2 regions of the Paraburkholderia caffeinilytica genome follow, and region 1 is predicted to be linked to the other one. Evidence: predicted binding sites of a transcription regulator. Region 1 holds the regulator's gene; the other holds the start of a gene.
The links. The regulator LexA, encoded in region 1, represses DNA repair genes until DNA is damaged. The targets are predictions, from matches to a motif close to ACTGTATNNNNATACAGT.
Positions count from the first base shown of each region.

Region 2: a site for LexA is predicted at 1,565-1,582, ahead of DSC91_RS05945 (VRR-NUC domain-containing protein). Genes of this name have one in related genera too.

Region 1 is NZ_CP031467.1:3,901,341-3,904,664, reverse strand. Features, by position in the region: gene DSC91_RS33725 (sulfate ABC transporter substrate-binding protein) at 1-573, opposite strand, end outside; gene lexA (transcriptional repressor LexA) at 889-1,539, shown strand; gene DSC91_RS33715 (hypothetical protein) at 1,608-1,952, shown strand; gene DSC91_RS33710 (DUF2939 domain-containing protein) at 2,129-2,791, shown strand; gene DSC91_RS33705 (universal stress protein) at 2,958-3,324, opposite strand, start outside.
Region 2 is NZ_CP031466.1:1,311,614-1,314,937, reverse strand. Features, by position in the region: gene DSC91_RS05945 (VRR-NUC domain-containing protein) at 1-1,548, opposite strand, end outside; gene DSC91_RS05940 (S10 family peptidase) at 1,713-3,324, opposite strand, start outside.

The sequences.
Region 1 (3,324 bases):
CTGGTCGTTGCCGCCCGGCTGATGTTCCGCATAGGCCCAAGCGGCCAGGTAGTTCCAGCGCGCGCCGCCCGAGGTCTTCGGATTCGGCGTGACGATCGACACACCCGGCTTGATCAGATCGTCCCAATCCTTGATGTGCTTCGGGTTGCCCTTGCGCACCAGAAACACGATCGTCGACGTGTACGGCGAGGCGTTGTCCGGCAAACGCTTTTGCCAGCCCTTGTCGAGCAGACCCTTGTTAGCCAGCGCGTCGATGTCGTAGGCAAGAGCCAGCGTCACCACGTCCGCCTGCAAACCGTCCAGCACCGAGCGTGCTTGCGCACCCGAGCCGCCGTGCGACTGCTTGAAGGTGATCGTCTCGCCCGTTTTCGCCTTCCATTCCTTGCCGAATGCCTGGTTGACGTCCTGGTAAAGCTCGCGTGTCGGGTCGTACGACACGTTCAGCAACGTGGCGTCGGCTGCATGTGCCTGCGCCGTGACGCCAACCGCGGCGATCGTGCCGGCTGCGCCGAATGCGAGCGCCGCGATAAGTTTTCTGGTCCTGCCAGCCAGCCCCGTGCCTTGGTGATTCATGCCAACTTTCTCCGCGTTGTGGTCCGCTGAAACAGCGTGTGGTGTTGTCTTGCGTCGCGGTCACGTGCACATGAGCGCCAACTCGAAGGGCAGTCTATCGAAGAGCTTTCATCATTAAAAATAATGTTTCTTCATTTTTTAATACGCAAAAGTGGTAATGACGGCCGGATAAGGCGTTGCGGCACGAAAACGGGTGTTATGGCGTCCTTGGACGACGCTGGAGCGCCACCCAAAGTCACGAACTTAAAGTAAAGCTTGAATTGCGCGGAATACTGTATAAAAATACAGTCACCTGTTCATACATACAGTGGCGCTATGACCAAACTCACCGCACGACAGCAGCAGGTTTTCGATCTGATCCGCCGGGCCATCGAACGCACCGGCTTTCCGCCTACCCGCGCGGAGATCGCCGCCGAACTGGGGTTCAGCTCGGCCAACTCGGCAGAAGAGCATTTGCGGGCGCTGGCTCGCAAGGGCGTGATCGAACTCGCGGCCGGCGCATCGCGCGGCATTCGCCTGCTGGGCGGGGCGGAAGATTCGCCGTACCAGTTCACGCTGCCGCACGCCAGCATCATGCAACTGTCGTTGCCGCTGATCGGCCGGGTTGCCGCGGGTAGCCCGATCCTCGCGCAGGAACATATCTCGCAGCACTACGCGTGCGACCCGGCGCTGTTCTCGAGCAAGCCGGACTACCTGCTGAAGGTACGCGGGCTGTCCATGCGCGACGCGGGCATCTTCGACGGCGACCTGCTCGCGGTGCAGAAGAGAAGCGAGGCCAAAGACGGCCAGATCATCATCGCGCGCCTCGGCGACGACGTGACGGTCAAGCGCTTGAAGCGGCGGCCGAACGGTATCGAGCTGATCGCCGAGAACCCCGATTACGAGAACATCTTCGTTGAAACCGGCAGCGCGGAATTTGCGCTCGAGGGTATCGCCGTCGGGCTGATCCGCCCTGGCGAGTTCTAACCCCTGCTCGCTTCTGGCTCGCCAGCCAACCCAAAGCTGCCCCAACGTTGAATCGCCTGGAGAGACTCATGGAACGCCTTGCCCGCCTGCTGCCTTTTCGCCAGTTCGGTCGTCTGCGTCATCTGCGCAAGCTGGTGCCTTGCTCACTGATCGAGGCGTCCTCCGCCGTTACTCCGTCACTGTTCGACGCGCCCGCCGGCGTATCGAGCCTGCCGTCCTCGCTGCCGGCTTTTGCTCGCGTATCGTTGAATTCCGGGCTGAATACGGCTGAACCCGCGCGTCGCGCGCCGGTGCGCGTATATCACGGTCCGTCGCGGCTGATCATGGTGGGCACGGTAGACGCCGTGTGCCGCATGATCGACCGTTGCATCGCAGATGAAGCCAACGTGCACGGCGCGGTGTTCGAGTCATAAACTGTCCTCGCCCGTGCGCGGCATTCCACTGCGGCTGTGCGGCTGTGCGACGCCGGGCGTAAAGTGTTTCAGTCGTGTTTCACTCGCTCGCGCCTTCTCGAATATCGCATCGCGTGGGATCGTTTTCGCGTGACAGCGGTCCACGTTAGATCCCCTCTGATGGAGAGCCCCACTCGATGGCAGTTTCAACACGTACGAGGCGCAACGCCACCCGGCCACTGATCGTCACCTTGATTGTGATTGCGGTGATCGTCGCGTTGGGGTTCGGTTACGCGTCGCCTTACATGGCGCTGAATAACCTCAAACGCGCGGCGGATGCGCGCGATGCGCAAACCGTCAATGAATACGTCGACTTTCCCGCATTGCGCGAGAGCCTGAAGCAGCAGGTCACCGGCCTGTTGACACGCCGGCTCGACACCCAGGGCACCGGCAATCCGTTCGCGGCGATTGGCGCGATGATCGGTGTGGCGTTGATCGGCCCCCTGGTCGACGCTTATGCGACACCCGACGGCGTCGCGGCATTGCTGAACGGCATGCCGCCGCGCGGCAACCCGGGAGAACGACCACCTGTTCCAGCGGGCGCCGGCAATCCGCCGGCCACAACGGCGCCTGCACAAGAACCGACACCCCCTGTTCCCGGCAATACTGCCAACGGCGCAGCTAACAAGGGGAACAGCGCCGCGCCACCGCAGCCGCCGCAAACCACGGCGGGCTACCGCGGCCTCAACGAGTTCGTCGTCAACTACCAGCATGGCGCTGGCGACGCGCGCTACTCGGCGATCTTGCGGCGCGAAGGTTTGTTCACGTGGAAACTGGCCGCGGTCGATTTGAACAAGTGATCGCCCGGCAGGCGCAATCGACGGGGGCGTAGGTGCGAATCATAGTTTGGCCGAACGATCGCCGTGAACGCGCGACCGTTCGGTCGCGTGCCACATTCAGCTGATTCAGTTCAGCCGATTCAGTTCGGCTTATTCAGCCCAGCCCGCGCCCTCCTCTCGCCGTGCGTCAAGCCGCCGCCGCTTGCTGCTCCTGCGCAGAGGAGCACGCCACCAGAATGCTGCACGAGACCCGGTCGAGCAGTTGTGTATTCCCCGCGCCCATCCACCATCGTGACAGACCGGTGCGGCAACGGTGGCCGACCACCACGAGGTCGACATGCAATTCGCTGGCGAGATTGGCGATCTCGTCGATCGGATGGCCAAACGCAAAATGCCCTTGTGCGGTCACGCCGCGTTCGGTGAGCCAGTCCACCCCTTCCTGCAGGATGTCGCGGGCTGTTTTCTCGAAACTGCCGCAGGCCACATCGGTCAGCAGGCCTGCGCTTTGCGCGATGCTCGAGCGCATGTCAACCACGGACAACAAGTGTGTTTCC
Region 2 (3,324 bases), on a different replicon from region 1:
GTTGCCGCGGATGTCGCGCAGCAGACGCTCGAACCATAGTTTCAGATGCGCGGCAGGCAGGCAATCGAGCGCCAGCGCGACCAGTTCCGGCGTCAGCAAGCCCCAGAATACGAATGGCGATTGCAGACCCGCCTTGCTTTGCAGATGCCGCTGAATCGTCTCGCGATAGGCACTGCTCTCGAGTTGCGCGAGACACGCGGCAAACTGTCCGGCGCGGCGCGCGTGAAAATCCGGCGCATGCAGATCAGCCGGCCCCCGCTGGAACGGATGGAAAAACGCGCCGGGCAGCGCCGCGAACACCGGCTCCCAGCACAGCAAGCCGAACAGCGAGTTGATCAGCGCGTTTTCGACGTAATGAACCGGCGCCGACTCGCAAGTCAAATAATCGCGCGCGACGTATTCGACCGGTTGCGGCGCGTGCGGCCTCGGCAGCACCAGCGTGCTGCGCTCGACCGGCCGTGCGGCAGACACACGCGCCACCGGCTCGCCACGCTTGCGCTGCAAACGCGGCAACATGCGCGCGACGCGCTGCGCTTCCTCTTCGCTTTCAGGTCCGGCAGCGGCTTGTGAAGCGAGGGTGAAGGCTTCGTCGAATCGTTCGCTGCGCTCAAGCACACGCAGGCGCCGATGACGCGCGCCGGGCCACGCGCAGCGCGCATAGACAGCGAGCGCAGCGGGCCAGTTCTGCCGACGCTCGCAATGCTGGCCGAGACGAAACAGCAGTTTCGCGCGACGCGTTTCGAGCCAGGGGTTCGAGGTTTCGATCGCGCCGATCGCGGCAACGAGTGCCTCGATCGCCCCGGACTCCGCGTCATCCGTGGGCAGCCATTCGAGCGCTTCGCGGCACGCATGCAACGCAAGATAGACGTCGACGTCCGCGCGTTGCTGGAATGCACGCGACGACGGCGCGAACGCAACCTTCTCGTACTGGAACACGCCGAGGTCGGCAAGCACGAACTCCGACCAGTCCTGTTGCAGATTGCCGAAGAACATCAGGCGCAGACGTTCGCAAAGAGGCGCGATGGCGACGTGGAAGACACGGTCGGCCGTTTGCGTGTGCCATGCGGACAATGGACGCGCAGTGGCGCCTTGTTCCTCGCCTTCGCTGTTGCCTTCGTAAAACGGCCTCAACGTTTCCAGCAGCTCAGGTTTGCGCAAACCCTTCGCGCCGGGGATCGACGCGATGGCGTCCGCAAAGATCTGCAGCAACTCGGGACGCGTGGTGAGCGCGAACAGCTCGTCGAGCGACAGGTCCGGTTCGGTATCGACCCAGCCGAGCGCGGCCAGCGGCGCCACTGCCTGGACGGGGCAGCCGATCTCGCCGTAAGAAAGACGGCTGGCGCGGAACAGCGCGCCCTTGCGCATCAGCATGCGAACCAGCAAGGTGCGCGACGGCTGCGGCAAAGCGGAAAAATCACGCAGGAAGCCGTGTTCGTGCGCGTCCAGCAAGTCGGCGTAACGCTCGGCGAGCCACGCCAACGCACGCTCGAAATTCAGCAGGTAATAAAGGGCATCAGAGCGGATGTCTGACGGAGCATCTGTCGCCACGGGGGTTTTCACGAAACCTGTATGTTTATACAGTCATGATATCAAAACCGGTGGAGGGGACGGCCGATCCGGAGGCAAAGTCACGGTTGACGGGGTGGTTGCCCCGATTTCTTAGGCGGCCACCCACACCACCAGATGCCGCACGCCGCACCCCAGCGCGCCGACTACCTACTCGCGCCCGCCGCATAGAAGCTCGCCAGGTCGCGCTTGAGCGCATGCAACGCGGCATCGTCGAGATAGATCATGTGGCCGGTCGGGTAATAGGCGATGTGCACGTTGGCGCGCAGCGGCGCATCGATGCCCAGATGCGCGAGCGCGTACTCGGTCGCATAGAACGGCGTGGCAAGGTCGAAATAGCCGTTCAGCGACAGCACGCGCAGGTGCGGATTCTGCCGCATCGCTTCGGCGAGATCGCCCGCCGCATACGGCACGGACAAGTGTTCTCCCCACCACGCACGGTGTTTCCAGTCCCACTGCGTCAACGCGTCGTCGTTGAAGACGCGATAGCGGTCAGCGGGCGTGAAGTGCAGGTCTTCCCCAAGATGCTGGTGAAGCGCCGCGTCGAAAGCGCTCGCCACGCTGCTCACCGAGGCGTCGTAATCGGGACGCTCGGACACGCCGTCGTACTCGAGTCCTTTGAAGCGTGCATCGAAACGGCCGATGCTGCGTGACTGATCGCGCAGCAATTGATCGCGAAAGCGCGATGGATAGAGACGCAGGCGGCTTCGCTTCACGTAGTCGACGTCGAGTCCGGTGAACTGCGCGACACGTGCGGCGATCTCGTCGCGCTCAGCGTCGGGCAACGCGTCGCCTTGCGCGAGTGCCTGCGCATAAGGCCCGCGTGCGAACGCGCGGGCCTCGTCGAGAAAGGCCGGCAGGCTGGCCGGTTTCGGCACGATCTTGTCGTGGTACCACGCGATGGCCGCGAAGCTCGGCAAGTAGCTTTCGCTCTTGAAATCGAAGCCGGGTGAGAACGCGGATGAATCGAGTACGGACGACATCAGGATCACGCCATTCAGCGCGATATTGTTTTGCCCAAGCTGATACGCGAGCATCGCGGCACGCGCGGTGCCGTACGATTCGCCGAGCAGGTACTTCGGCGAATTCCAGCGCTGGTTGATCGTCAGATAGCGGTCGATGAATTGCGAGAACGCGTCGAGGTCTTTATCGACACCCCAGAAGTCCTTCCCCGTGCCGTGTCCGACGACCCTCGACAGGCCCGCGCCGACGGCATCGATAAAGACCAGATCGGTGGTGTCGAGCAGACTGTCGGGGTTGTCGTCCAGCGCATACGGTGCGGGCGGTGTAATCGCGGGACTCGCCGTGCGTACCCGTTTCGGTCCGAAGGAGCCGATCATCAGGAACACGCTGCCCGAACCCGGTCCGCCGTTGAAGAGGAAGGTGACGGGGCGCGTCGACGGCGCTTTGGTGGCGACCGTGTAGGCGACATAGAAGACGCTCGCATTCGCCTGGCCGGTTCTGTCACGCAGCAGCAGGTTGCCCGCGGTCGCCGTGTAGTCGATCTTGCGGCCGTTGAGCCGGATCGAATGCTGCGTCACGGCAGCGCTTTCCGGCGGCACGGGAATCGCCACGGCGTCGGGTTTGGCGGCGTGCTGCGGGTTGTCTTGCGCATCGTTCTGGGCAGCCGCCGAAGCCCGCGGCGGATGACCGATACGCGATGGATTGGCGCGCGGCGTCTTGCTTGGCTGGCCGTTCGCATCGGTGGCCTGGCCGGCCGTCTCAGCCTGAGCCTCGGGTGCGCCGGGCAAGCCCGGC